3 regions of the Cloacibacillus evryensis DSM 19522 genome follow, and region 3 is predicted to be linked to each of the others. Evidence: riboswitches for the same ligand, from Rfam matches in the RefSeq annotation. Region 3 holds a riboswitch; each other region holds the start of a gene.

Region 1 (9,989 bases), 240 kb from region 3:
CGCCGTCGCATATATCGTGCTGCAGATACCGGTCGGCGCGATGGCGGACAGATTCGGCTTCAAGCGTTTTTTGGCGTCCGGGTATTTCCTCTGTTTCCTGACCGGGCTCTGTTACTATTTTTCCACCGGCTCGGCCATGATATTTCTCTCGCGCCTGCTGCAGGGCGCTGGAGAGGCTCCCGTCTGGGCGCTCGCGCCCGCGCTGCTCTCAATAAAGTACGCCTCTTCCAAAGGCTCCGTTATGGGGTCATATAACGCGATAATACACATCGGGCTTACCATGGGGCCGATCCTCGGAGTGTTCCTCATTAAATTCCTGGCGGCGAAAAATCTCTTTCTCATCTACGCTTTCGCCTGCCTCGCGGGGGCGCTTTTGATCGCCTGGCTGGTCGACGACATCCGCCCGGGGAAAAATGCGGAGAATATCTTCAATCTGGCGAATATTATGGCGATGATCAAAGACTCGTCCATCTTTGCCGCCCTGCTTGGCATTACTTTGTATGGGACCGGATACGGGATATTTCTTACGACGATACCGGCCTACCTCATTGAGGAAAAGGGTTTTGACTCAACTTATATCGGCATTTTTTTCTCGCTGTTTTACATCGCGATCAGCATCTCCCAGCTGATAACCGGAAAACTCTGCGACCGTTTCGGTGCCAAAATCTTTATGGTCTCCGGGCTCTTCCTCGCCTCACTGGGGCTTGCGGCGACACGGCTGCTCCCCGCGGCGGCCGGGATGTTGTCGGCGCTCACCATATCAAGTATCGGGCTCGGCATATTTTACCTCGCTTCAATGATTTTCTTGAATGACGCCGTTGACGAGAGATATAAGGGCACTATCTCCGGAGCCTATTATCTGTTCTGGGGGATCGGGATGTTTTTGGGCCCGCCGTTATTATCATTATCGTCAAGGATAAACGGCGCAGACCTTTCTTTAGCCTGCTACGCCGGACTGTATTTGGCGCTCTCCGCCGCCATGGCGATACTTTTCAGCCGCAGGCAGGAGAAGTGATATTTTTCCCATCCCCGCCATGCCGAGGTAAGATAAAAGGCGTTCCGTCAATAAAAAAACGGAACGCCTTTTACTTCATTTGCCCCAGACAGAGTCCAGAGGGATTCCTTATTCCATTTACAGCCTCATCAATTCCAGCGCGAGGCGTGCGGTATCTTCGAGGTTTTTCACCGTTATGCGCTCGGAGGTGGTGTGCACCTTGTCCATGCCGGTGCCGAGGACTACCGCCTTTATGCCGTTGGCGTTCATGATGTTCGCGTCGCTGCCGCCGCCGGTGGAGCCGATGACGGGCTTCAGGCCGAGTCTTTTGCAGGCTTCCACTACGGTAATGACGAGCGGCTCGTCGTCAGACTGGGTATAGCCGGTGTAGCTGGTGGCCGCCTGGCAGTCGAGCTTCGCGCCGAAGTCGCGGCAGGCCTTTTCCAGGCATTCCACCATGTGCTTCGTCTGCGCTTCGAGCTTCGCGTTGTCGCGGCTTCTCACTTCGGCCTCAATGCAGGCGCAGGGGCTGACGATGTTCGTCGCGCCAACGGCCTTGAAGGTGCCGATGTTGGCCGTCGTCTCCTCGTCGATGCGCAGCAGCTTCATCGCGGAGACGGCGGCGGCCCCGACCTGTATCGCGCTGACGCCCTTTTCTGGGGCGAGCCCCGCGTGCGCCGCAACGCCCTTTATCTCGGCACGGATCTTCGTCTGCCCCGGCGCGGCGGTGATTATCTTGCCCGCGTCGCCGCTGGAGTCAAAGACGACCGCCTCTTTCGCGGAGAGTTTAGAATAGTCGAGGGACTTGGAGCCGATCATGCCGACCTCTTCGCCGACGGTGAGGACCACCTCGACGGCGCGGTGGGCGATCCCCTGCTCGCGCGCCGCCGTGATCGCCTCGATGATCGCCGCGACTCCGGATTTGTCGTCTCCGCCGAGTATGGTGCTGCCGTCGGTGTGTATCACGCCGTCGGTGATGATGGGGCGGATACCTTTGCCCGGCGTAACGGTGTCGATGTGGGCGCTCATGAGAAGCGCCGGCGCCTCTCCCGCGAATACCGCTACGACGCTGCCTGCCTCGTCTATGCGGACGCGGCAGCCAAGCGCTTTAAGGTCGGCCGCGGCGCGGCCGGCCATCGCCGCCTCGTTTCCGCTTTCGCTGTCGATCGCGAGGTATTCAAGAAAGTTTTTTAAGAGACGTTCTTTGTTTATCAAAAATTTCATCTTCTTTCACAGGTTTTTATCATTATACTTCCACCAGGGGTTATTTTCAGGCTATTATCGGCAAAATTATCCCGAGATGAACGATGCCGGGGGGCCGCAAGGGATCGCCTGACCCCTTATTTACATAAATAACCCCGCGCCGGGACCCAGCGGCAGGCCGAAGAACATCCAGACGACGAGCAGCAGCGACCAGCCGATGAGGAAGAATATCGAGTACGGCAGCATCGTCGAGATCAGCGTGCCGATGCCGGAGTTTTCGTCGTATTCCTTCGCAAAGACGATGATCATCGCGAAGTAGGACATCAGCGGCGTGATGATGTTCGTCGTCGAGTCGCCTATTCTGTAGGCGACCTGCGTCAGCTCCGGCGAGTAGCCGAGTAGCATGAACATCGGGATGAATACCGGCGCGAGGATGGTCCACTTCGCGGAGGCCGAACCCATGAAGAGGTTGATGAAGGCGCTGAAGAGGATGAAGAGGATCATCAGCGGGATGCCTCCGATGCCCGTCGATTCGATGACGTGCGCGCCTTTTAGGGCGATGATGGTGCCGAGGTGCGTGTAGCTGAAGTAGTTGATGAACTGCGCCGCCACGAATGAAAGGGCGATGTAGGCTCCCATCGAGGACATCGCCTTGCCCATCGCGCCGCAGACGTCTTTGTTGTCTTTGAATTTGCCGGAGGCATAGCCGAAGACCACCGAGGGAATGAGGAAGAAGAACATGATGAGCACGATGATGCTCTGCATGAGCGGCGCGCCGGCTATAAGGCTTCCGGTCTTGGGGTTGCGCATGAATGAGTCGGCGGGCAGGCATACGGCCACGACGATCAGGGTCATTACGAGCAGCGCGGCGTTCGCCATCCTAAGGGCTTTCCGCTCTTTTTCCGTGATCTGGTTCGATTCAAAGGCTCCCTCAAGAAATTTGCCGTTGTATTTGCCAAGGCGCGGCTCGACTATGTAGTCTGTGACGATCGTGCCGATGATCGTGATGAGGAATGTCGAAGCGATCATGAAGTACCAGTTGGAGGTCGGCTCGACGGAACGCGCCGCGTCAAGGATGTGTACGGCCTCCGTCGAGATGCCGGAGAGCAGCGGGTCGGTGGTGCCGATGACGAGGTTGGCGGAGAAGCCGCCCGAGACGCCGGCGAAGGCGGCGGCCAGGCCGGCCATTGGATGACGCCCGTAGGCCATGAACATCAGCGCCCCGATCGGGATGAGAACGACGTATCCGGCGTCGGAGGCTATGTTGGACATGATGCCGAGGAAGACGACGACGGGCGTGATGAGGCTGCGCGGCGTGACCGCCACCGTGCGCTTGAGGATCGTCGGGATGTAGCCGCTCGTCTCGGCGACGCCGACGCCGAGCATGGCGACGAGGACGACGCCCAGCGGGGCGAAGTTCGTAAAGTTCTTTACCGCCGAGGTGAGCATATAGACGACGCCCTCCTTGTTAAGCAGGCTTATCGCCTGGATCGTCTGCATCTCCACGGTATTTGTCGCGCGGTTGATAAGTTCGCCGGTCGCGGAGACGCCCATCGCCGCGAAGATCGCGGAGAGCGCCGCCGTCACGGCGGCAAAGATCGCAAAGAGCGCTATCGGATGCGGCAGTTTGTTGCCCACGCGCTCAACTCCATTGAGAAAACGGTCGAACAGAGAAACCCTCTTCTTTGTTTCGGCTGTCATTACAAAAATTCCTCCTGATAAAGATATTTATGAATAACTGCAAAGAACCCAGTTGATTCCGCCGTTGTTGGCGCTGCTCGTGTATATTTATTTGTAATAGCGCCAGTTGCTCGCCAAATAAAATAATTAAATATAACATACTTGAATATTTAAAAATTGTCAATAATTTTTTAAAACAAGCCAATATTATAAGGAGAAATGCTTCTAGTACAGTTATTAATAAATATCGTAAAAATAAACTTTACAACGCCTGCGAAACTGTTTAGAATACGTGACGAAAGCGGGAACGATTCCCGCGTGATTTATGGGGAGCCTGGATATTTCGGCTGAGAGGAGGCGCGGCCTCGACCCGATGAACCTGATGTGGGTAATGCCACCGTAGGGAGAATAGCTCGAATTCAGTGACGGCTGTCCTTCTTGGAGGGGCCGTCATTATTTTTAAGGAGTGTTTTTGATGAATGAGGAAAAGAGAACGACAACGGCAAACGCGCTGATTTGGTTCGGCGCGGCGGTCTCCATCGCGGAGATATACACGGGGACGCTGATGGCTCCGCTCGGGATGGCGCGCGGCATGGGCGCGGTGGTCGCCGGACACCTGATCGGCGGCTTTCTCATGTATCTCGCGGCGCTGATCGGCGGGCTTTCCGGGCGCGGCGCGATGGAGAGCGTCAAGCTTTCCTTCGGAGAGCAGGGGGCTAAGTTTTTCGCGGCGCTCAACGTGCTGCAGCTCGTAGGCTGGACCGCGGTGATGATCGCGGGCGGCGCGATCTCGCTCGGCCTTATCCTGAACCCGGTATTCGGCACGGACAACATGCTTTGGTGCGGCGTGATCGGCATCATGATCGCCGTCTGGATATTGCTCGATATGAAGAACTTTGAACGCGTCAACAAGATCGCGATGGGCGCGCTCTTCATCCTCACGCTGGTGCTCTCCTTCATCGTCTTTAAGCGCGGTGAGACGGAGGCTGCCCGCGGCGTAATGAGCTTCGCGGACGCGATGGAACTATCGGTGGCGATGCCGCTGTCGTGGCTGCCGCTGATCTCCGACTATATGCGCGACGCGCGCGAACCGAAAAAGAGCGCCGCCGTCAGCACGGCCGTCTATTCGCTGACCAGCTGCTGGATGTATTTCATCGGACTCGGCGTCGCGCTCTACACAGGCGGCTCCGATATCGCGAAGATCATGCTCGACGCCGGGCTCGGCGCCGCGGGCGTGGTGATCGTAGCCTTCTCCACCGTGACGACGACCTTTCTCGACGCCTATTCCGCCGGCATCAGCTTCCACGTCATATTCAAAGGGATCAGGGAAAAGGCCGCCGGCGTCGCCGTCTGCTTTATCGGCACGATGATCGCCATTTTCGCGCGCTCCGACAGTTATGAGAGCCTGCTTTATCTCATCTCCTCCGTCTTCGCGCCGATGGCGGCGGTGATGGTGACCGACTTTTTTATCTTGAAGAGGAACTGCGCCGCGAGGCAGCTCTCGCCGAGGAATTTGATCCTCTGGGGCGCCGGCTTCGCGCTCTACCGGTATCTTATGACCGCCGGCAGTCCCGTGGGCGCGACGCTGCCGGTGATCGCCGCGACCGCCGCGCTGACATGGCTGGCCGGCAAACTGATACCTGAGAAATAATAACAAAGATAAATATTTCACTTTACGATCTTGCGTCATTTCCTTTGCAATATCCATGTATAAGGGCTACAATTAGTCTATAAGCACCTTATTATAAAAATTTCTCAGGGGGAGATTCCAATGGATGTAAAGAGCAAAGCATATCAGGAGCTGCTGAAGAAGCGTCCGCTGAACGTGCAGGCACGTTTCGGCGATACGGAGATGGGGCTTGTCAGCGGGCGTGATATCGCGGCGGCGGCCAGAGAAGTCGATTCCATCGTGCTGGCGGCGAACGCGCGTCATCCGCTCGTGATAAAGGCGGTGCTCCAGGCGGCAAAGAAAAAGAACGCGGCGGTGCTCATCGAGCTTGCAAAGTCGGAGTCGACTTACTGCGGCGCGACCTACGACAACATTTCCGAATACGCCCTGAAGTATTCCGAGGAGATGGGACACGGCGCGGTCTTCGGGCTCCATGTCGACCATTATGCCATTAAAGGTTGGGCCGACGTGCTGAAGGGCGTGGGACATCTCACAAAGATCCTCAACAACGGCTTCACCTCGGTGGCTATCGACGCTTCACACCTGGACGACTATGACAACTTCGCCGCCACCCGCGCGCTCGCGGACTGGCTGCCCTCGGAGCTCGGACTTGAGGTCGAGGTCGGCGAGATAAAGGGCCCCGGCGAGCTTTCAACGGTCGAAGAGGCCCTCTATTATATCGGCGGACTCAACGCCTGGCAGATATTCCCCGACTACCTCGCGATCTCGAACGGCAGCCTCCACGGCACCTACGACCCGACGGCGGGACAGATGGAGGGCATCGACCTGGCGCGCACGAAGGAGATCGCCGACGCGATCGCGCCCTACGGCGTGACGATCGCGCAGCACGGCATCTCCGGCACCCCGCTCGACAAGGTCTCGACCTTCCGCAAGTACGGCATCCGCAAGGGCAACGTGGCGACGCTCTTCCAGAACGTCTACTTCGGGATCAAGATGGACCCGAACACCGGCAACGCGATCACCGAGGGCGGCACCTATACGAAGGAGGCCGACCGCGGCATCTCCGTCGAGCTCTGGGAGAAGATCGTCGCCGCCGGCGACGAAAAGGGCATGAGCCGCAAGAGCGGAGATTATAAGAAGCTCAATCTGCCCTTCTGCGATATGATACTCGCGGAGCCGAAGCCCATCGTAGACAGGATAGTCGACGAAATGGCCTGGTGGGCCGAACGCTTCATCGTCGCCTTCGGAGCGGAGGGCAGCGCCGAGGCGGTCGCCGAAGTTATGGCAAAGCGCGTAGACCAGAACGCCGCTCCCGACCGCAAGGTCCTCGGCGAGAGAAAGAACTACACCGCGGCCACCGCGCCGGGCAAAGGCGGGAATGACGGCAAGAATTACGACGACTAAACATAAGACGGAAATAATTTATTAAGGGAAAGGCCCGCGCCGGAGATTTCCGCGCGGGCCTCTTTTTTGTCTTTATTGCTTCTCGATCTTCATCTTCCGCAGCTCGCGGCGCAGGATCTTGCCCGTGGGAGAGAGCGGATATTCGGCGACGAAGCCGATCTTGCGCGGCACTTTGTAGTGCGCCAGCCTCTCGCGGCAATAATCCATCAGCTCTTTCGACGATGCCTCGGCCCCCTCGTTGAGGATGATAAAGGCCTTAACAAGTTCTCCGGCGACATTGTTCTTCTCGCCGACCGCGACGGCAGCGTGCACAGCCGGATGGGCGCAGAGAGCCGCTTCGACCTCCTGCGGGTATACGTTGAAGCCGCTGACGATTATTATATCCGTCGCGCGGTCTACGATCTTGATGTAGCCGTCGTCATCTATCTGAACGACGTCTCCGGTGTTGAACCAGCCGTCATGGAAGCGTTCCTTCGTATTTTCCTCGTCGCGGAAGTAACCGGGAACGACGGACGGGCCCTTTACCCAGAGCACCCCCTCCTGATGGATGTCGAGCAGCCTCCCCTCGCGGTCGCGTATCTCTATCTCGTAATCCGGATAGGGACGTCCCACCGTGCCAAGCTTTTTTGCCGCCTCCGTGGAGTTTACTGCAACGACCGGCGAACATTCTGTCAGGCCATAGCCCTCAAGGATGCCGACGCCGAGATATTCACGGGAGCGCCCCTCCATCTGCACGTTGAGGCGGTCTCCGCCGGTGATGACGTGAGTGATGCCCTTCAGGTGCTGATCCTTCTTAGCGAGAGCCCCCAGCAGGAAAGCCATTATCGTCGGCACGGCGATGATCCTGTTTACCCCAGACTCCTCGATAGCCTTTATCGTATTGTCGACCGGCACAAAGCTCGGGACCACCGCCTGGCGCAACCCAAAAGCAAGCGGCATCATTCCCGCCAGGTTATAGCCAAATGTGTGGAAGTTCGGCAGCACGTTGAGAAATACCGCGTCGTCATCCAGCAGGCCGGGAACGTGCGCCTCTATCGGCGCGAGATTGCCGAGCATGTTCGAATGGAGGCAGGCGACCGCCTTCGGCAGTCCCGAGGTCCCGGACGTTGAGAAGATCACGGCGGTCTCCGCCGTATCCGGGCTTCCCTCTCTGCCTCGCCACACAGGCAGCGGCCCTTCAAGCGCCGAGGGGACGAGCGGTATGTCAGCGGGAAATCCCTCCGCCTTTTTATGGCCCTCTTCCGTAAGGATGACGGCGTTTACGTCGAGCATCTTTATAGTATCTATCAGGTTTACGGCCCCGGTACGCGCGTTGAGGGGCGCGACGGCTCCGCCGAGCCGCCAGCAGGCGACGGAGAGGGCAAGCGCCATCGGAGAGTTTGGCAGCAGTACGGCAAGGCGCTGTCCGACGCCAAACCCGGAAGCCCTCAGCTTCTCTTCGCAGTCGGCGACAAGCGTTTCAAAACGCCGCCAACTCCACCACCGCCCCTGCCACCAGATGCAGTCCGATTCTTCTTTTCCCTGCCAGGCCGCCCTTATAGCATCATCAAGCCGGTCTTCATTGAACTTCCTTACCATCCTCATGCCACCCTGCTACGCTTTATTAAGGAGGCGCTGATCGTATGCACCATCCGGTATCACTGCCGGCCTCGATGACCGAAAATCAAAGATTTCGGCTCTCATCTAATGATCAACGCCGCCAGAGCCGACCGTAATCCCCCGCAAGGGAGCTGTCAGCGACCCTCTTAGTATTATCACAGATTTTTCCGATATTATCCACTGCCGAGCATTGCCGCGTAAGATTTTTAGCGGGCGTTCATCATCGCGGATATGAGTCCGCCCTTTCGTCTTTCACAGGTTCGGCCGCCGCCGCTAATCCTTGCTTATCCTGACGCGCCGCTGAAATATTCCTTTGTCGTTCGCACAGAAGACTATCGCCATGGCTTTATTCAGCGGCAAGTGGCTGCGCGGGTCGATGGTCAGGGTCGCGTGCGTCAAAGCCAGATTTTTCGTGGCAAGCAGCGTGTGCCGTATCGCCTCGCCGCGAAAACCCGGCGTGCTCTGGAGAGCCGCCGCGATCCACATGACGCCGTCATAGGAGAGAATGGCGGGCATAACGTCTTCGGGCGGACAATTTTCGTTGTAAAGGCTCTTGTACTCTTTTAAAACGGAACGTATCGGCGGATCAAGCGCCGATACCTCGTTCACCCACCAACTGCCTTTGAGCGCCGCGCCCGCGTCGGCGTAGGTTTTTTCGGTGTATCCCTCACCCAGAATGGCCTCGCTGAAACCGGCGGCGCGCGCCTCCGAGATGATCTTGGCCGAGTTTTTCCCTCCGCCGGGAATTATCAGCAGGTCGGCCCCGCTCTCGGCTATCGCCCTCATCGCCGCCGAGTGGCCGCCGTCGCGCTTGCCGTTGTATGAGAGTTCCGCGACGACCTTAGAGCCAAAACCCACAGCCCACTTGCGCGCGGAAAGGTAGGTCTCCTCAGGGAGCCTGCCTGACGAGTCATAGTAAAGGGCGATCTGTTTTTTATGCAGCGCCTGCGCGGCAAAATAGGAGAGGACTTTGCCGCGCGCCTTAGCGTCGTTCACGAGGCTGAAGGTGTAGAGGTACGGCAGCGTGCCGTCCAGCAGGTCCTCTTCGCTCGGCGGTTCCGGCGACGTAATGACGAGCGGCGCCTCGACGCTTTCGGCAAGCCGCGCCAGGTCCGGGATATTCCCATTGTTGGCGCCAAGCATCATCACGAGGAAGCTCTTGTCCTTCATCGCGTTTCGGACCGCGGCCACGGCCTTCGCCGGGTCCTTTGGCAGGTCGAAGCCGATCACCTTAATCTTATATTCTCCCCGCAGCGGTCCCTGCATGTTTATGCGTTCCACCGCAAGCTGCGCCGCGCGAAGCTGCACATGCGAAAGCCGCGCCTCCGGCCCGGACATGGGGGCAAAAAAGGCGATGCGCAACTCGTCGCCGACAGGGGTACGCTGGCTGCCGATCTGAAAAAAGAGGACGCCCAGCACCAGAAGCGACGCGATCAGGATAATGCCGTTGTAGAGGGATTTTGTGCGTATTCTCGTAGT
Region 2 (9,989 bases), 460 kb from region 3:
GAGTTTACGGCTTCATCGGCGGACGCAGTAAGGATGTCCCGGGGTCTGGCATGTCGAATCATCACGAATGCTACACGATAGACGAAAAAATACTCCCCATGGGAGCCGCGCTCGCGGCACAGTTCGCGGCGGATTTCCTCGCAAAATAAAAGTACAGGAAAAATGTAAAATCGACGCGGGCGAAGGAATTGTGATAACTCCGGCCCGCGCCGGTTTTTTACCGCTCTCTCACGCGTAAATGCCGGATTCCTCCCACAAAGCTTCGTGCTTTTCCAGCAGCCCCGCCGTCTTCTGTGGGTCTGCGGCGCCAATGGCGGTCAGCAGGGCGGTTATCAGGCACATTACAGGGGCGATATTGTCGGAATATGAGAGCAGCTCCGTATATACGAGCAGAGATATTTCAGAGTGAGGTATGAGCGGAGAGGTCATCGTATCGGTGATGGCTATCGTATGGGCGCCTTTGCTGCGCGCTGCCTCCAAAGCGTCGACCGTGGATTTGGGGTATTTGGGCAGACTTATGGCTAGTACGGCGTCGTCTTCGGTCAGCGTCGCCAGATAATCGATAATTTCGTTGCTGCAATTGACCGCGAATACCGACTCTCTGATCCAGTTGAGAACGAACGCGAAGTAATAGACCAGCCCATAGGAGCTTCTTGAACCGACGAGAAATACTCTCTTTGCTTGTGACAGCACGGCGACCGCCCGGTCAAAATCTTTTTCATTGAGATTCATCATGGCATACTGGATACCGTCTATCCCCTTTTGCATCATGCCCTGCATGATCCCGCCGTCGCCGCTTAACGAAGTTTCTTTCAGCCGCTGCGACATGGTGATCTGAGTTTTTAACAAATCCTGTATCTCGCGCTGAAACTCGGAATATCCGGAGTAACCGAGCGTCGTGGCAAATCTGATGATACTTGATTCGCTGACGCCGCATTGCTGCCCCATCTTGAACGATGTCAAAAAAACAGCCTTTTCATAGTTTTGCAGAATGAAGTCCGCGATCTTTTTGTGGCTTTTGCTGAAAGAGGGCTGCATCATTCTGATGCGTTCCATGGCGTTCCCCGCGGGGACTAAAGGGTTGGAATCCGTTTTATTCATAATGTGCCATCTCCGATTTTTATTGATGAATTTTCTCCGTTATTTTACATGAGTAGTCGATTCTTGACAAGAAAAAGTAAATTTTACTACAAAAAACTATGTATATATTTAAATAATGGAAATAATCCATTATTTTTTGCAAAATGATTGACTTGCTCCGTAATATGGTGTATTTTAACCATGTTGTCGCTTTTATCTAAAAGAGAGTAAAGGGGTGGTTCCGGTGAAGCTTGGATTTGTCGGCTTGGGAAAAATGGGCAAAAATATGGCTGTAAACCTGGCTATGAAGCATAAAGACGAGGTAATGGCTTACGATGTTTCTAGCGCCTGTTATCGTGAACTTTCAGAAATTGGAATAAAACCGGTGGATGATATCCACCAAATTGCGTCGGCAGGTATCATCTTTCTTTCTTTGCCAAACGCGCGGATAGTTGAAAATCTATTGATCGGCGAGAACGGCCTTTTGGAAAAGCTGTCTCGCGGGCAAGTTGTGGCGGATCTAAGCACCATCTCTTATGATTCGACGATAAAACTCCACAACGCCCTTATGGCGAAAGGAGTGCGTTTTCTCGACGCCCCTGTTTCCGGCATGGAGGCGCGCGCCAAAGACGGCACTCTTTCGGTGATGTGCGGCGGCGACTATGAAACCTTTGAATATGTAAGGCCATATTTTGAAATGATGGGCAGCAATATTCTCTTTATGGGCGGGCCGGGGTGCGGCCAGCTCGCAAAATTGATCAATCAGCTGCTGTTCGATATCAACGCCGCGGCTTTGGCCGAGATACTGCCGATGGCTGTAAAGCTGGGGCTCGACCCGGAAAAGGTAGGGGCGATCGTCAACAGCGGAACCGGCAGAAGCTATGCCTCTGAATTTTTTATTCCCAGAGTGCTCAAGGGAATATTTTCCCAGGGGTATTTTATGGAAAACGCGTATAAAGATCTCGTCAGCGCGGCCGAGCTCTCCGCGAACAACGGGATACCTCTGCCGGTGTTAAGCGCGGCGACGTCGACCTATCAGACGGCGTTGCTGCGCGGACTTGGCGGGGAAGACAAGGGCGCTATGATAAAGGTCTATGAAGAGCTGCTCGGCGTAGTTTTTCGCGCAGGGGCTCGGGCGTGATGGGCGAGACGGAGAAACGCGGAGACCCGCGGAATATAACCGAGGCCTATTACGAGGGGCTGATGTCGTCAGTCGGGTATCGCGGCAAAGATCTCGCGAAGCCGATTATTGGCGTCGTCAATTCCTGCAACGACGTGAACCCCGGCCATAAGCCGCTCTCCCAATTGGCGCTTTATGTAAAGGAGGGCGTGTGGGCGGCCGGAGGCGCACCCGCTGAGTTTTGCGTTCCCGCGCCATGCGATGGGATGGCGCAGGGAAAAGGGATGCATTATGTGCTTCCTCAGCGGGACCTTATCGCGGCTTCCATTGAGGCGATGGTCAGGGCGCATGGGTTCGACGGATTGGTTTTTCTCTGCTCCTGCGACAAGATTGTCCCAGGTATGCTTATGGCGGCCGCAAAGCTTGACCTTCCCTCGCTCTTTATCACGGCGGGTGCGATGCTGCCCTATCAGAGCTGCGGGAAGGATTATGTCACATGTGACCTCAAAGAGGCGATCGGCAAGGTCAACAGCGGCGAGCTAGACGCGGCGACTTTTTCTGGCTGGAAGAAAAATATTTGCTTCTCCCAAGGAACATGCTCCATGTACGGTACGGCGAATACGATGGGCTCTTTTTTAGAGGCCGTAGGCGTCGCTCCGTTTGGGAGTTCGACGATGCTTTTCTGCGCTTCGGAAAAATCCAGACAGGCGAGAGACGTCGGAGAACGTGTTGTCGAACTGGTTAAAAATAAGACGTCGTTTTCGAAAATATTTAATCCAGCCTCGCTCAACAACGGGATCCGCTATATCTCCGCCACCGGCGGCTCGACAAACGCCGCCCTGCATATTCCGGCGATCTCCAAAGCTATGGGGCACCCCATTTCCCTCTCTGATTTTGACAGGGAACAGGCCGCCGTCCCCGTAGTGGCAAAATTCAAACCCGCGTCGGAATATAACATCAGCGACTACCATCGCGCCGGAGGCGTCCTTTCCGTGCTTAGGCAAATTGCCGGTTACGTCGACACGAGCCTTCCTACGGCTATGGGGGGAACGCTGAAAGATCATATAGAAAATACTCCCCATGTTGATTGCGAAGATGTGATTTCTAAGCCGGCCGATTCAAAATTTCAGGACGGATGTTATTCGATTCTCTTTGGAAACCTCGCCCCCCGAGGAGCAGTGGTAAAGAAGACCGGGGTCGATCCCAGCATGTATTGCCATAAGGGGCCGGCCGTCGTTTTTGATTCGGAGGAGGAGGTTCGTGATTATCTGCTGGGTGGCTCTGTCGCCAAGGGGTCGGTCCTGGTGATCCGCTATGAGGGGCCTAAGGGCGGCCCCGGCATGCGGGAGATGTCTATACCGGCGGCGATGCTTGTCGGAATGGGGCTGCATACGTCCGTGGCCATGATCACCGACGGCCGTTTTTCAGGCGCGACCAGGGGCCCGTGCGTCGGCCACATTACGCCGGAGGCGTGGGACGGCGGTGTTATCGGACTTGTGCAAAACGGCGATGCTATTGAGATAGACCTTAATAAAAAGTCCCTGACGCTCTTCGTCTCCGACGAAATTCTGGAAGAGCGGCGGAAAAAAGTAGTCAGGCCGGCACGGAAGGCCGACGGGATCCTTGAGGCTTACCGCCAGGGAGTGCGAGGGGCGGACGAAGGCGCCGTCTGGCTCTACGGCGGCTCAAATCATAAAGAATAAAATATCAATCGGGAGGTTATGTATCATGGCAGCAAACAACGCACCGCGCAACAACGTATTCTACAGGACACAGACATGGCGTTACCCTAAGATAGTGAAAGGCGAAGGCGTCTTTCTCTATGGCGAGAACGGAAAAAGGTACCTCGACGCGTGCTCGGGATCGGCTGTCGCCAATATCGGCCACGGCAACGCCGAGATCGCCGATTACGCCCGCGGGCAAATGGCAAGGATAGCCTTTACCCACCTTTCAAGGTGGACGGTGGATACTATCGAGGCGTGCGCTGAAAAGCTTGCTTCATGGACGCCTGGAGACCTCGATCACGTATACTTCGTTTCAGGCGGAAGCGAGGCTGTGGAAACAGCCCTGAAAATGGCCCGCCAGTATTTCATCGAACGCGACGGCTCCAGCAGCAAATGGAAAGTGATATCGAAGTGGAACGGTTTCCATGGAAATACGCTGGGAGCGCTTTCCGTTACGGGCATAAGCGGCCGCAAAAAGGTTTTTGATCCGATACTGCTGCAGTTCCCAAAAATACCCCAGTTCTATCACTACCGCAATCCATGGGGCTGCGGCACACTGATGGAGACGAGCGTCAAAGCTGCGGAAGCTCTTGAGTCCGAGATACTTCGCCAGGGGCCGGAGAATGTCATGGCCTTTATAAGCGAGCCGGTCGTAGGCTCCGCCTGCCCGGGGATTCACCCCGCGCCCGTATACTTCCAGATGGTGCGGAGCATCTGCGACAAATATGACGTTCTGTGGATCGACGACGAGGTTATGGCGGGGTGCGGAAGGACAGGAAAGAAAATGGCGGTGGAACATTTCGGCGGCGCGATCCCCGATATCCTCTGCACTGCAAAAGGGATGAGCTGCGGCTATACTCCAATCGGAGCGGCCGTCGCGTCGGAGAAGGTTTTTAACGCCATCATGATCGACGGTTCCGGAAGCTTTCATCACGGACATACTTACGCCGGCAACCCTCTTTCGACAGGGATCGCCTGCAAGGTGATGGAAATTATCGAACGCGAGCATTATATCGACAATGCCGCCGTGCAGGGCGAATACCTCCTTGCCAAACTCGAAGAACTGTACAAATATCCTATCGTCGGCGACGTGCGCGGCAAAGGCTTGATGTGCGGCATCGAGTTCGTGCGCGATAAAACTACCAAAGAGCCTTTCGAGACAAAACAGAACATAAAGGGCAAGATCACCGAATATTGCTTGGAGCGCGGCATCGTTCCCTATCCCGGAGGCGGCTCCGCCGATGGAGTGCGCGGAGATCATATCCAGATCACCCCGCCGATCACCATCAGCCGCGAAGAGGTCGATATTCTCATCTCCGCGCTCGACGCCGCGATAAAGCAAGTTTGCGATGAACTTCGCTGACGCTTTTATCCTCCGAATAAATATCCTTATGATAAGATAAGCTGGGATTACGGGAGAGATATACGATGAATGAACTTTACAATATCCAATTCAGCAGCGTTTACACCCTTTTCTTCGCGGTCATATTAGCGTTGCTGGGCGAATGGATAAATTCCAAGGTATCTGTTTTCAGAAAATACTGTATCTCTGGGGCGGTCGTAGGCGGGCTGCTTTTCGCGGCGTTGGCGCTGGCCCTTCGCTTGACGGGAGTCGTCGGATTTACCTTTGATAACTCCTACCAGGGGTTTTTCATGGACCTCTTCTTTACTGCCAGCGGATTTGGCGCCAGCATGGTCGTCCTTAAAAAAGGAGGCAAGGTTGTCATTGTGTTCTTGATACTGGCCTCTCTGCTTGCTTTTCTGCAGAATGTCCTTTCCGTATCGCTGGGCACGATGCTAGGCTTGGAGCCGATGATAGCGCTGATGACCGGTTCCATCCCGATGACCGGAGGGCACGGCTATGCGGCTTCCTTCGCTCCGCCCGATTACCCCGGGGCGCTTTCGGTCGCGATAGCCGCCGCCACCTTTGGGCTCGTCAGCGGATCATTGCTTGGAGGCCCGCTCGCCAACAGCCTGATCCAGAAAAAACATCTGCTGGACAGTGTTGCCGACGGCTCCATGGATACGGAATCGCCGGAAAAATCCGCCGCGATGGTTTCTGTCGGCGAGATACCCAAATCGTTCTTTCTCATATTCGTGGCGCTTGGCGTCGGTATGATCATGCAATCGGTGTTCAACTATTTCTTCCCCTCCGTCGTACTGTCGTCTCATGTGATGGGGATGTGCGGTGGGGCTGTGATGAGGGTGGCGCTGGACGCGAAGAAGGCCGATGTGCCGGAGGTTGAAATAGAGACGATCGGGGACGTATTCCTGACGGTCTTCGTTTCAATGGCGATTTATACGATGAAGCTCTGGGAACTTATCGACATGGCGCTTCCCATTATGGTTGTACTGCTGGCCCAGGTGCTGCTGATGTATCTTTTTGCCCGCTATCTCACCTTCAACCTTACCGGAAAAAACTACGATGCGGCCGTGATCTGTGCCGGGCATGTCGGCTTCGGTTTAGGGGCGGTACCTGTCGCGATGGCTAATATGAACGCTCTCCGCGTCAAATATCGCTATTCAAAACTGGCGTTCCTGGTGGTTCCTGTGATAGGCGGTCTCTTTTGCAACTTTACTAATGCCGCGATCATAACCATGTGGTTGAATTGGTGCCGCTGACCGCGGACGCTATTGAATAGTAAAGCCCTCTTCAGAACTATATAGTTTTATGAAAGGAGCCCGGAGAGCGTTTGTTCCCCGGCTTCCTTTTTTATTGCCATCGTGGAAGGCCCGCGTATTTTTTTTCTCACGCGCTTGACAAAAAGGAAAGAGGCGTGTTCTAATTAAACAACAAAGCAGGGGAGCTTGCGCGGCAGGCTGAGAGGAAGTTATTTACTTCGACCCTTACACCTGATGCGGGTAATGCCGCCGTAGGAAGATAGCATAAATGTCTTTTAAGCGGGGAATGCCTATTCGGGTGTTCCCCGCTTAATTTCTGCGAAGAAAGTGGTGGCACGATGGATCATTCAACACAGATGGAGGCGGCGCGCCGGGGCGTCTTGACAAAGGAGATGGCGGCGGTCGCGGAGAAGGAGCGCATCGGAACGGACAAGCTTATGGGGCTGATGGCCGAGGGACGCGCGATAATACCATGCAACAGGCTGCACTCCGCCTTATCGCCCAATGGACTGGGCTCGATGCTTAAGACGAAGATCAACGTCAACCTCGGTACCTCGCGTGATATGACCGATCTTGAGATGGAGTTCAAAAAGGTGCAAAGCGCCGTCGAAATGGGTGCCGAGGCGATCATGGACCTGAGCTCCTTCGGCGACACGCGGAAATTCCGCCGCCATCTGACGGGGAATTGTACGGCGATGATCGGCACGGTGCCGATCTACGACGCCGTCGTCTACTATAACAAGCCGCTGGCGCAGATAACGACGGAGGAGTGGATCGATATCGCGCGGATGCACGCCGAGGACGGCGTTGACTTCATGACGATACACTGCGGCATCAACCGCGATACGGCGCATAAATTCAAAAAGAACAAGCGCCTGACGAACATCGTCTCACGCGGCGGCTCGATAATCTTCGCCTGGATGGAGATGACTGGCAAAGAAAATCCCTTCTATGAACGTTTCGACGAGCTGCTCGAAATATGCCGCGATTATGACGTGACGCTGAGCCTCGGCGATGCCTGCCGCCCCGGCTGTCTCGCGGACGCCACCGACGCTTCGCAGGTTGAGGAGCTGATAACGCTCGGCGAACTGACGAAGCGGGCCTGGGAGCGCGACGTGCAGGTGATGATAGAGGGGCCGGGGCACATGCCGCTGAACCAGATCGCGGCGAACATGGAGATAGAAAAGACGCTCTGCCACGGCGCGCCCTTCTACGTGCTCGGACCGATCGTCACCGACGTCGCCCCCGGCTACGACCACATCACCTCCGCGATCGGCGGCGCGCTGGCCGCGGCGAGCGGCGCGGCCTTCCTCTGTTACGTGACGCCCGCAGAGCACCTGCGTCTGCCGGATGTGAACGACGTCAAAGAGGGGATCGTCGCCGCGCGCATCGCGGCGCACGCCGCCGACATCGCGAAGGGCGTGCCCGGCGCGAGGGAATGGGACGACCGCATGAGTTTCGCGCGTAAAAAGCTTGACTGGGAAAAGATGTTCGAGCTGGCGATCGACCCGGAAAAGGCGAGGCGATACCGAGCCGAATCAAAGCCCGAGAAAGAGGATACCTGCAGCATGTGCGGCAACTTCTGCGCCGTGAGGAACATGAACCGGATACTCGATGGGGAGATCGTCTCTATTTTTGACGAATAGAGGCTGATGGCATGGACGGCGGCGCGGGCACGGCCGCCGCCCATGCCTGTGACGCCGCTCTTATCGCAGCTCCAGGTCCCAGCGCTCTTCGAGAACGGGGACGCCCCATTCCGAGTTTTCGCCCGTTTCAGTGATTTTGAAGCCCTTCGCCGCGTAAAGGCGTCTCGCCGCCTCCTGGGCGCTGACCGTCCAGAGGAATGCGCGGTGATAGCCCCTTTCTCGGCAGAAATCGAGCGCCTTATCAAAGAGCTTTTGCCCCGCGCCGAGGCCGCGCAGTTCAGGCTCGAGGAAGAAATAGCGCAGCTGCGCCGTCTTCGCGTCGGTGTGGGTTACGGCTACGCAGCCGGCGGGAGCGCCGGCGCTCTCGAGGATGTAGATATTATCGAGCTCCGGGTCGAAACGGTCCACCAGCGCCAGCACGCCCTCCCGCAGGTAACGCTGCCATATTTCTGAGGAAAAGCCGCGCTCCGTCTCGTAAAGCGAGAGCTGCCTCTCGATCACGTAGTCCACGTCCGTCTCGCGGAATGTGCGGATGGAGAACCCGGCGGGGGCGGCCTCGAGATATTTTTTTATCGTCCTCATCGCCTGCCGGAGTTTGCCGCGCTCATCCTCGCCGAGTCCGGAGATGAGCCGCTCTATCTGCCGGTTGGAACGTTCGTCGAGGCCGCGAAGGACGCGCCTCCCCTCGTTCGTCAGCCGGATGTCGCTTGCGCGGCTGTCATTTTTGTTCGCCGCCCGTGTGACGAGCCCGTCTTTTTCAAATTTCACGACGATCCTGCTCATATAACTGCGGTCTATTCCGAGAGCTCCGGCGAGCCGGTTGGCGGTGCAGTTCTTCGTCCTGCCGATCTCGAGCAGCACCCTCGCCTCGGTGAGAGAGTAGCCCGAATCAAGAATGTGCCGGTCGAGCAGCCCTATCACCCCCGTGTAGAAGCGGTTAAAGGCCCTGATCTCGGTGATGGTGTCCATGTTATTGTCCATTGCTGAGCGATCCCCTTATAATATAATAGTTGACTTCGTCCATTATGATAGGCAAATTGATGGACAAAGTCAACTATTTAAAATTGCTGTCGCAGGCGCGCGTCAGCGTAAAAATTATTCTTCCTCTTCGCGTTTTTCCTCCAGCCGCCGGTTCTCCTCTTCGATCTCCGTCAGGTAGAGCCGCCATATCTTCAGCGCGAGCCAGGCGCAGAAAGTGCCGCCGATAAGCCCCGCGGCGATCGGCAGCGGCTTGGGCACGCCCATCGCGTAGCTTCCAAGCCCTCCGAGCGCGTAGCCGAAGGCGATTATAGTAGAAAATGACAGGAACAGCACAATCAATCGTTTACTCATTGGGTAATTGTAGTATTGCCGCCCAATTATGGCAAGCAAACGTTTATGACGCATACGGTGCTTATTCGCGCCGATTTACAGGAGGAAAGAAAAGATATTGCGGATACGGGATTTTATGCTAAGATTAATTGTTCTTGTACTACACTATGAGGGGCCAAAGCTCCCATAGCGTTCTCTTCACGCGTTTCGCGGGGAGTTGAAAATTTTATACAGGATAAGTCTAGGGAAGAGTTTATCGCAACAGGCAACATCTAGGGGGATTATTTTGTAATGATGCAGCGTTCCAGGATATACAACACATCTTCGGATTTCGTCTACCTTGATCTGCGCGGCAAGATCGTCAGCAAAGAGCTGAAGCCGGCGCAGAGACTGCTGGAGGTAAAGATAGCGACAGAGATGGGAGTCAGCAGGACTCCCGTGCGGGAGGCGTTGAGGCGTCTCGCCAACGAGGGGCTGGTGAAGATA
Region 3 (9,989 bases):
CCGAGCGGGGAGAAGATGGCAAGAGCCGATTTTGTGCTGGTAAACGACGGCACAGAGGAAGAGTGGCGGCAAAAGGCGCGCGGCCTCTGGCTGAAGCTTGTGGAAGGAGGAGTAAAATGAAAACATGTGAACGGCTGCTCGCCTATGCGGGCGTGGCAAGCGCCTCCGACGAAAAAAGCGAAAATTCACCGAGCGCGCCCGGAATCTGGGAGATGGCGCGCCTTCTTAAAAATGAGATGGAGGAGATGGGGCTCACGGACGTCTGCCTTGACGAGCACTGCTATCTTTACGCCTCCATTCCCGCGAATATCGCGGACGACGTCCCAGTCCTCGGCTTTATCGCCCACATGGACGTCTCGTCCGCCTCCCCCTGCGAGAATATCAGGCCGAGAGTCGTCGCCTATCGCGGCGGCGACATCGTCCTTAACGAAGAGAAAAATATCGTTATGCGGGAGGCCGACTTCCCGGTACTGCGGAATTATGTCGGCAAAAGCCTCATCGTCACAGACGGCACGACGCTGCTCGGGGCGGACGACAAGGCCGGCATCGCCGAGATCATGACGATGGCGGAGCGGCTGCTCGCCGATGATTCGATAAAACATGGCAGGATCGCGATCGCCTTTACCCCAGACGAGGAGATCGGGCGCGGCACCGAACATTTCGATCTGAAAAAATTCGGCGCGGACTTTGCCTACACCGTCGACGGCGGCGGGTTCGGTGAAATATCCTGCGAAAACTTCAACGCCTCGTCGGCGCGGGTAACGTTCACGGGGCGCAGCGTCCACCCGGGGACCGCGAAGAACGTCATGATAAACGCGCAGCTGCTGGCGATGGAATTTTTCGCGATGCTGCCCGCGGCGGAGCGCCCCGAAAACACGGAGGGGCGCGAGGGCTTCTTCCTCCTCGACGAAAGCGGCGGCTCCGTGGAGAGCGCATTTCAGAAATATATCCTGCGGGACCACGACGCGCGGAAACTCGCGGAGCGCGAAGAGGCGATGCGTGAGGCCGCGCGCCGCATCAATGAAAAATATGGCGAAGGGCGCGCGGAGCTCAAACTGACGCCGGGCTACCGCAACATGGCCGAGGTGATCGAAAGACATCCCTTCATGGTCGAGATCGCGAAGGAGGCCGTCAGAGCGGCGGGCGGCGAGCCCTTCATCGTCCCGATACGCGGCGGCACGGACGGCGCGAACCTCTCCTTCATGGGGCTGCCCTGCCCCAATCTCGGAACGGCGAGCCACAACCATCACGGGCGGCTGGAGTTCGCATGCGTCGAAGACATGGAGAGGGTCGTTGAGATGCTGGTTGCCGTAAATCGGCGTTTATACGCGCCGTCTGCGTCATAACTTGCCCTCTGAGTGTCCTCGCCGTATGACCAATACGGCTCCGGTACTCAGAGGGCAAGTTATTTAGCATCCGGCACGTCTAAACGCCGATTTACGCGATTGCGAGGAAAGATAAACTGGGGTTTATATTTTAAAGCCTCCCTCGCCGAGGGAGGTGGGCCGGCGCACGATTTTTGCGCCGGGTCGGAAGGAGTGTTGCACTGTTTGGCGCGGTTTTCCGCGCTAAACAGTGCCAGCGGCGCAAGCCGCGGGAGAGGATAAGGTCAAAGAATCAACACCAAGGTCAAATCGAGTAGGAGGCCTCCCATTATTTGAGAGGCCGTCCTCTCACACCACCGTACGTACCGTTCGGTATACGGCGGTTCGGTAACGAGCGCGCATTGCCTCATATCGCAGCAGGATATCGTCATATCCCTGCGAGGCGAGGTATTTGTTGGTCAGTGAGGTGGTCAGTATCCACGTTCTGGCTATATGCCAGCATCCGAGCCTGCTGTTTGCCCATCGCCACGCGTCCCTGTGATGGATCCCCAGCTGCCTGAGGTTCTTGTATTTCGGCCATATCCTTTTCCACTGTTTCCAGTAGATTTGCCGTATCCTGCGTCTTATCCATCCAGTCAGCTGTAACATCGCGCTTTTCATTTCGGCTATCGCATAGTAGCCCAGCCATCCCGTCGTGTATTTCCTGAGGTTTAGCATGATGGTCTCTATCGAGCGTCCCTGATTCCTGGCGGTAAGTTTTCGGATTTTGTCTTTGAACCGTTTCAGGCTTTGTTCGTGGACCCTTATCTTCGTTTCTCCTTTGCTAGGGTAGAGGGAGAAACCAAGAAATTTGAGTTTTGTCGGGCTTCCGATACAACTTTTCTTTTGGTTCACTTTGAGTTTCAGCGTTCCTTCAAGATAATTGACGCAGTTTCCCATTACTCTTTGGGCGGCTCTTGCGCTTTTGACATATATGTTGCAGTCGTCGGCATATCTTACAAATTTGTGTCCTCTGCTTTCCAGCAGTTTGTCAAATTTTGTAAGGTAGATGTTGGAGAGGAGTGGTGATAGGTTGCCTCCCTGCGGAGTTCCTTCTGTGGTCGAGCTGATGAGCCCGTTTTCCATTACTCCGCTTTTGAGGTATTTCCTGATGAGCCTTATTACACGCTCGTCTTTTATCTCTTCCCGAAGCGTCTTTATGAGCAGGTTGTGGTTGACCGTGTCAAAGTATTTGGCCAGGTCGATATCCACTGATACTTTGTATCCCTGTTCGTAATATATCCTAGCCTGTTCTATTGCCTGATGGGCGCTTCTTCCTTTGCGGAATCCATAGCTGCCGTCGGAGAATTGCTTCTCGAATATTGGCGTCAGCACTTGGGAGATGGCTTGCTGTATCATACGGTCTATGACCGTGGGGATTCCCAGCTTGCGCTTTCCTCCGTCCGCTTTGGGGATTTCGACTCTCTTTACTGCCTGGGGCCTGTAGCTTCCATCATAGAGGCTTTGGATAAGTTCGGGATAGTGCTCCTTCAGGTGTCCATACATCGCTTGGACTGTCATTCCATCTATGCCTGACGCACCTCCGTTTTTGACTACCCGTTTGTACGCCTCTGCCATGTTCGCTCTGGTGAGGATACATTCGAGCAACGTTTGCGCTCTTTCTTCTCCTGCGTTTCTGTGTGGGCAATACTCGGCGCTTTCATGGTGCTTTCCGCTTCCAGCTTGTCCTCGCATGAACAGCCTGCTTGCGCAGTTTTCTGCTTTCTTCGCATTGCCCGACCTTCTTTCGTCTGAGAAGTTTGTTACCGTTCGGCCCTTCCTGATTGTTTTTTTCTCTCACCAGTACTATGGCCTCTGCTGACTTCTTGCGGTTCATCCATCCATCTCTGGGTGGATTGCACTCAGGTTAAGCCCCCGCAAGATCTCCCCGAGTAAGCACATAAACTTTCTCCTCATATATCCGCCGCATTTACACCATGGGATTCGTGCAGTGTAGGACTTTGTCTTGGGGGTAGACTCGTCCGTCCCATAATGCCTCACATGCGGTTCCTGTTCGTCGGACCGAGGGTTTGCCTCCGGCTTCCTTCAGATTCCACCTCACGATGGACACCCTTGCCTTTGGCTAACAGTTCACACTGCAATGCCTGTAGCGGACTTACACCGCCTAGTTTATGTGCATGTCGGGCGCACCCCTCCTCCACCGGCTTCGCCGGAGCTAAGCGACTCGCACAAAACGAAAAACATCGTTTTGGCTCCCTGCTTATCGGAGAGGGAGCCAAAGATCTTTGATAAATCGCAGTTTATCTTCCCCCGCAATCGCGTAAATCGGCGTTTATAAGCAGTGAACCAAAACGCCGGTTTTGCGTTTTGTGTGAATCGCTTAATTTGTTCACCAGAAGTGCGAGTTGCTAAATAAAATGGGGGCTCCGATACCGGAGCCGTATTTGTATACGGCGAGGATTCGGAGCCTCCGTTTTATGACGCAAATCGTGCTTATAAACGCCGATTTACCGTTTTTGTGTGGCTATCGTAGATGATATCCTGGATTCCTCAGATCATCGCGCCGAAGGTCCTTGTCAGCGCCATCCGCTTTTGCAGGCAATAGACGAGCAGCGCTCCGATCACCGCGCCCGGCACGGAGCTCATGAGGAAGGAGCTTGAGAAGAAGAGGAAGCCGATGCCCTTGCCGAGGATGGGGCCTAGTATCTTCGCTCCGACCCAGGCTCCGACGATGCCTGTTCCGACCGGTTCCGCGCAGGCGGCGCACAGCTTGTATCTTTCAGGCAGGGCTCTGGCCGCGAGTCCGACGAAGAGCGCGCCGAACATGCTGCCGGGGAAGGCGAAGAGGCTGCCCGTCCCCATCATGTTCCTGATGACGCTGGTCGTGAAGGCCGCGCCGACCGCCCACCAGGGGCCTAGCAGTATTCCCGCGAGCACGTTTATCGTGTGCTGGAAGGGGAAACACTTTGTCGGCCCCATCGGTATCGAGACCACCGAGAGCACTACGCCCGCCGCGGCGAAGGCCCCGGCGAGGACCGCCTTTTTAAACATCTTTTTTCTTTCTTCGTTCTGCATTTTTGCTGCCTCCATATTCAATAATTTTTTACAAAGCCGTCCGCCGGACGTCAGCCTCTGAGGACTCTGCCGGCCTCTTTTATCAGCGCCGCGGCCGCCTCTTTCGGGTCGTCCGCCCTCATTATCGCGCCGGAGAGCGAGATGCCGCTTGCGCCGCATCCCGCGAGGTATTTTACGTTGCCGAGCTCGATGCCGCCGATCGCCACAGAGGGGATGTCGATCGCCGACAGTACCTTTTTGATGCCGTCTGGGCCGATGACGACGGCGTCGCCCTTCGTCGCGGTCTCAAAAGCCGCGCCGCAGCCGACGTAGTCCGCGCCGAGCCGCTGCGCTTCGCGCGCGAGCTCCGGTGTGCGTGCCGTGCCGCCGATGATGAAGTCTGTCCCCGCGAGCCGCCGCGCCGCGCCTATGGGCAGATCCTTCTGCCCGAGATGCACGCCGTCCGCGCCCGCGGCGAGCGCGATGTCGAGGCGGTCGTTTATCAGCAGGAGCGCGCCGTGCGCGCTGCAGATCTTTTTCAGCGCCAGCGCCGTATCATAACATTCGCGCCCAGTCCAGCTTTTGACGCGCAGTTGGACCGCCGTCACGCCGCCCTCGATAGCCGCCGCCGTCTTTTTTATCACCGCTTCGGGGCTGTCGCCCTCGCCGCAGATCAGGTAGAGGCGCAGCCGCTCCGCGAGTTTCTTTCTGTCCGCCGTCATTATTTCACCTCATTTTCAAGGGAGCCGAATTTCGCGAGCATGTCCATGAATTTTATCCTGAACGAATATGGCCCCGCCGCTTCGCCCGCCTCGGCCGCCGCGCGGCGAAAGAGCTTCAGCGCGCGGCGCGCGGCCTCAAGCGGCTCGTCCCGGGTGCAGAAAAGCGCCGTCGCGCTGCCAAGCGCGCAGCCGATCCCGCTCGTGCCTCTCAGCAGCGGCGAGCCTCCGATAATGGCGAAGCTTTTTTCACCGTTGGAGAGGTGGTCCGTCTCTCCTGTAGAATAAACGACGCAGCCGAATTTTTTCGCGCAATCTTCCGTCAGACGCTCCGCCTCCGCGATCTCACTGTCGCAGGAGACGCCGCGCGGGGCGGTCCCCGCGCCGCAGAGAGCGCCGATCTCCGCCCCGTTGCCCTTTATCACGGAGAAGCGGAATTCCGCTAGCAGCGCGTCGGCGATCTCCGTGCGGCATTTTGAAAATCCATAGCCGACGAGATCCAGCACGACGGGGATGTTGTTCGCGGCCGCCGCGGCCGCCGCCGTCCGATAAAGCTCTTCGGCGTTGTCGGGCGGCGTGCCGATATTTATCAGCAGCGCGTCGCTCGCCGCGGCGATCTCCGCCGCCTCCGCGAGCCGGCACGACATGACCGAGGAGCCGCCGAGCAGCGCCACGCAGTCGGCCTGAAGCTGCGCGGAGACGCCGTTCGTTATCTGGTAGATCAGGGGTCTAGCCATTGACGACCTCTGTCCACTGCATCGTGACGGCATGTCCGAGGCAGCCCGCGCCGTGTCCCGCCGTCACTCCGTAGAGCAGCCCGGCGCGCAGGTATTTCCGTGCGCGCGCGACCGCCTCCGCGAGCGAACAGCCGGCGGCGAGCTCCGCGGCGATCGCCGAGCTCAGCGTGCAGCCGGTGCCGTGGTTGGCCGTAGTATTGATCCGCCTGTCCCGCAGCAGCGATATCTCTCCGTCCGCCAGCAGCACGTCCGTTATCATCTCCGGCTCGCCCGGCAGGTGGCCGCCCTTGACGAGCACCGCGCCGCAGCCGAGCTTTTTTATCTCGCGCGCCGCCGCGGCCATGCCGTCGACGTCGTCGATCTTCATCCCCGTCAGTTTCTCCGCCTCGGGCAGATTGGGCGTGACGATCATCGCCATCGGCACGATGATATTCTTCACCGCGTCCACGGCGTCGGCGGCGAGCAGGGAGTCCCCGCTCTGCGCCACCATCACGGGATCGACGACGACCTTCTTTATCCCCAGCTCGGAAAGCCCTTCGGCGACGGCGGAGATCGTCTCGCGGTTGCCGAGCATCCCCGTCTTGACCGCGTCGAGCGGAAAATCCTTGCCGACGGCCAGCATCTGCGCCTTGATTATCTCAGGCGGCGCGTTGTGGATGCCGGTCACGCCGAGCGAGTTCTGCACGGTCAGCGCCGTTATCGCCGTGGTGCCGAAGACCTTTAATGCCGCGAAGGTTTTTAAATCCGCCTGGATACCGGCTCCTCCGCCTGAATCGCTTCCGGCGACCGACATCGCTATCCCCCGGTATATCCCATGTTTCATAGCAATTCCCCTTTTCAAAGTAAAAACCCCGCTCTAACAAAGAGCGGGGCGGTTTTTCATTTCGTGGCCTCGCTCCCTACGCCGGTATTAGCCGGATCAGGTATGGGGTCGAAGTTAAAAACTTCCTCTCAGCTTCATGAGCTCCCCCGGAGTTTTGAACATTATCATACCAACGGACGGTACTGTCAACTTGACAAAGATGGGGCGAGTTGCTAAAACATTCTTAACATCGGGGGAGTCGAAAGACTGAGAAATCGACGCAAGTCATGACCCTTTGAACCTGACGCGGGTAATGCCGCCGTAGGGAAGATGAAGAAAACTTAGCAGCACCTTTCTTTCATCTCCGGTGTAATAATTATATCTGGAGGAATCAGAATGAAAATACCGTTGAAGATTTTAGTGGAGGGAGCCCTGTCAATAGCGCTTGCCGTGGTGCTTTCCTATTTCAAGCTTTTTTCGATGCCGCAGGGCGGCTCCGTCAGCCTTACGCTGCTGCCGTTGTTGGTCTTTTCGTTCCGCAGCGGCTGGCGGTACGGAATATTCGTCGGCGCTGTCACCGGGCTGCTGCGCCTCATGCTCGGCGGTTATGTGGTGCACCCGCTGCAGGCGCTGCTTGATTACCCAGTGGCGAGCGGGCTCGTCGGCCTCGCGGGTTTCTTTCCCGGGAAAAAGTGGCTTGGCGTGCTCTGCGCCTGCTTTGCGAACTTTGCGGCGGCGGTGCTCTCAGGCGTCGTCTTTTTCGCCTCTTACGCGCCGGCAGGGACGAATGCCTGGCTCTATTCGATCCTTTACAACGGAAGTAGCCTCCTGCCGGAGACGGCCATTTTAATGGCGCTGGTATACATGATAATGCCGAGATTGGAAAAATTTAAATAAAGGCGGGCGATGCCTATTGGAGACGACCGGACTGCCGCGGCTGACGATAGAACTGGAAAATAAGACGGCTATGGACACGGCGCTGCTGGTGCTCGGCGGCAGGGCTCCCTCGCCGTCATGGCTCTCGGAGTTTGGCTCCCGCGGCGAAGTTTGGGCTGTCGACCGCGGGGTCGAGGCCTGCCGCGCCGCCGGGATCATTCCCCGGAGGCTCGTCGGCGACTGCGACAGCGCCTCCGCCGAAAGCTGGCGCTGGGCGGCGGACAATGGCGTCCCGGTCGAACGCTACCAGAGCGACAAGGACCTTACCGACTTTCAGCTCGCGCTCGAGCTATTCCGCGAAAAAAATAAGGGCCGCGCAAAAAAAATATTTTTAACGGGGGCCTGGGGCGGCAGATTTGACCATTTATGGAGTCTTGTCCTTACGTTTCTGAACTTTTCTTCTCCGCACGTTCCATTTTGCATAGCCGACGAGAGGGAGGGGCTTGTCTTGCTGGACGGCCCCGCGAATGCGTCCTTTACATTTGCCGAAAGGCCGAAGGCCGTCTCGCTGCTGTCTTTTTCGGAGGAATGCGCCGGCGTATCCATCGCCGGCGTCCGCTGGCCGCTCGACGGGGTCGCGCTCAGCCGCGGTTTCCCCTACGCGATAAGCAACCGCCTTGGCGACGGCCTCGCCGCGCGCGTAAGCTGCGAAAGCGGCCGCCTCGGCTTCTACTGGCTGTGGGATGAACGGCGGATCGCGTCATGACAAAGAAGATATCAATCCCTTTGATAAAAAAAGTCGATCCTGACTTTACACGGATAGGTAAGGCGGCGTTGTCGTGTTAAAATATCTCTTGTGATTTTGAGAGAAGAATAAGGATGTGTTTAAATGCTGGGAAATCTATTTTCCGCCTCGGGAATATCGGAGCTGCTTCTGAGCCTGCCCGCCGTTCTCTGGGCCATTACATTTCATGAATATTGCCACGGCCTTGCCGCGAAGATGCTCGGGGACACCACGGCGGAGCGCGCGGGACGCCTCTCGCTGAACCCCCTCGACCACCTTGATCCGCTCGGCGCGCTTTGCCTGCTGCTCTTCCGCTTCGGCTGGGCCAAGCCTGTGCCGATAGACACGCGTTACTTTAAGCACCCCAAGCGTGACATTATAATCGTCAGCCTTGCGGGAGTCGCAGGTAACATGCTGACGGCTTTTGTCTGCGCGCAGCTGGCGCGCTTCGCGCCGGAACTCTTCGGCAGTTGGGCCGCGCAGCAGTTCATTTTGCTGATGATATATATCAACCTCGGGCTGGCGGCCTTCAACCTCATTCCGATACCGCCGCTCGACGGTTCGCGCATCCTCTACGTGCTGCTGCCGTACCAATGGATGAAATACTACTACTGGCTCGAGCGCTACGGTATGTTCGTGATCGTCGGACTGCTGGTGATGGGGGTGTTCCCCTATATCATGCGCCCGATCATGGCACTGCTCTTCCACATCTTACTGATATAGGCGGTATACGGGATATGAAAAAAATACTGATAACAAACGACGACGGGATCTTCGCCGAGGGCATCCAGACGCTTGCGAACTCCTTTCACGACGCCGGATATGAGGTGCTCGCAGTGGCCCCGGACCGTGAGCGCAGCGCCTCCGGGCATTCGATGACGATGGACAGGCCGCTGCACATCAAAAAGATCGAGAATAAAATGCTGGCAAACGGATTCACCGCCTATTCCTGTGACGGTACTCCGACAGACTGCGTGATAATGGGCATCGACGTGCTCCATTTTGTGCCGGACCTCGTCCTCTCCGGAATAAACTGCGGTCCCAACCTCGGCGACGACCTCACCTATTCCGGTACGGCCTGCGCGGCGATGGAGGGGCTCATATTCGGCTATCCGTCGATGGCCGTCTCGCTCGTCTGCGGTTCGAAATCGCCGGAAAAATACTTTGCGACCGCGGCGGAGGCGGCGCTGCAGACGGCGCGCTGGATAGCCGGACATCCGATGGCCGACGACGTCATGTACAACGTCAACGTACCCAACGAGAAGCCGGGAGATATTGCCGGCGTGCGGGTGACGCGCAAGGGAAAACGCCGCTACCACGATAAGATAACGGTAGTAAAGACGCCCTTCGGCGGCGAGGCTTACTGGGTCGGCGGCAGCATTCATGACGAAATGCACGAGGACACGGACGTCTGGGCCGTCGCGCACAACTATGTCTCCATTACCCCCGTGCACCTTGAAATGACATCGTTCGATACATATTATGCCGCCAAAAAGACGCCGATGGAGGCAGAGATACACAAGAGCATGAAGACGAAATAGTGAACTTGCAAAAACCAAAAGTTTATTTTGAATTTTTGAGGTCAACCGGTGTCAATAGCCAGAGAAAAGTCACCCCAAATGGTCAAAGAAAATGTCACTATTCCTTTGAATTATGGTATCATCCTTGGTAGTCACATTTGTAGATCTGCCC

The links. A riboswitch is a leader RNA that binds a small molecule or an ion and turns the genes downstream of it on or off. The one in region 3 is predicted to bind thiamine pyrophosphate.
Region 1: it holds a riboswitch for thiamine pyrophosphate, as region 3 does, so the genes downstream of both, cytX (putative hydroxymethylpyrimidine transporter CytX) here and thiD (bifunctional hydroxymethylpyrimidine kinase/phosphomethylpyrimidine kinase) in region 3, are expected to answer to the same signal.
Region 2: it holds a riboswitch for thiamine pyrophosphate, as region 3 does, so the genes downstream of both, thiC (phosphomethylpyrimidine synthase ThiC) here and thiD (bifunctional hydroxymethylpyrimidine kinase/phosphomethylpyrimidine kinase) in region 3, are expected to answer to the same signal.

Annotation. Positions count from the first base shown of each region.
Region 1 is NZ_KK073872.1:2,582,472-2,592,460, forward strand. It holds gene CLOEV_RS11585 (MFS transporter) at 1-1,015, shown strand, start outside; gene CLOEV_RS11590 (M20/M25/M40 family metallo-hydrolase) at 1,133-2,218, opposite strand; gene CLOEV_RS11595 (AbgT family transporter) at 2,339-3,898, opposite strand; TPP riboswitch at 4,194-4,300, shown strand; gene cytX (putative hydroxymethylpyrimidine transporter CytX) at 4,353-5,528, shown strand; gene CLOEV_RS11605 (class II fructose-bisphosphate aldolase) at 5,649-6,911, shown strand; gene CLOEV_RS11610 (AMP-binding protein) at 6,984-8,489, opposite strand; gene CLOEV_RS11615 (ABC transporter substrate-binding protein) at 8,784-9,989, opposite strand, start outside.
Region 2 is NZ_KK073872.1:2,800,165-2,810,153, reverse strand. It holds gene CLOEV_RS12610 (amidohydrolase) at 1-149, shown strand, start outside; gene CLOEV_RS12605 (MurR/RpiR family transcriptional regulator) at 229-1,101, opposite strand; gene CLOEV_RS12600 (NAD(P)-dependent oxidoreductase) at 1,325-2,221, shown strand; gene ilvD (dihydroxy-acid dehydratase) at 2,221-3,903, shown strand; gene CLOEV_RS12590 (aminotransferase family protein) at 3,929-5,287, shown strand; gene CLOEV_RS12585 (sodium/glutamate symporter) at 5,353-6,546, shown strand; TPP riboswitch at 6,715-6,821, shown strand; gene thiC (phosphomethylpyrimidine synthase ThiC) at 6,885-8,192, shown strand; gene CLOEV_RS12575 (bifunctional helix-turn-helix transcriptional regulator/GNAT family N-acetyltransferase) at 8,253-9,173, opposite strand; gene CLOEV_RS12570 (hypothetical protein) at 9,288-9,506, opposite strand; gene CLOEV_RS12565 (GntR family transcriptional regulator) at 9,795-9,989, shown strand, end outside.
Region 3 is NZ_KK073872.1:2,341,750-2,351,738, reverse strand. It holds gene CLOEV_RS10520 (dephospho-CoA kinase) at 1-120, shown strand, start outside; gene pepT (peptidase T) at 117-1,346, shown strand; gene ltrA (group II intron reverse transcriptase/maturase) at 1,674-2,972, opposite strand; gene thiW (energy coupling factor transporter S component ThiW) at 3,876-4,400, opposite strand; gene thiE (thiamine phosphate synthase) at 4,451-5,101, opposite strand; gene thiM (hydroxyethylthiazole kinase) at 5,101-5,835, opposite strand; gene thiD (bifunctional hydroxymethylpyrimidine kinase/phosphomethylpyrimidine kinase) at 5,828-6,658, opposite strand; TPP riboswitch at 6,714-6,816, opposite strand; TPP riboswitch at 6,880-6,983, shown strand; gene thiT (energy-coupled thiamine transporter ThiT) at 7,034-7,534, shown strand; gene CLOEV_RS10480 (thiamine diphosphokinase) at 7,551-8,279, shown strand; gene CLOEV_RS10475 (site-2 protease family protein) at 8,403-9,020, shown strand; gene surE (5'/3'-nucleotidase SurE) at 9,035-9,838, shown strand; gene CLOEV_RS10465 (ISNCY family transposase) at 9,908-9,989, opposite strand, start outside.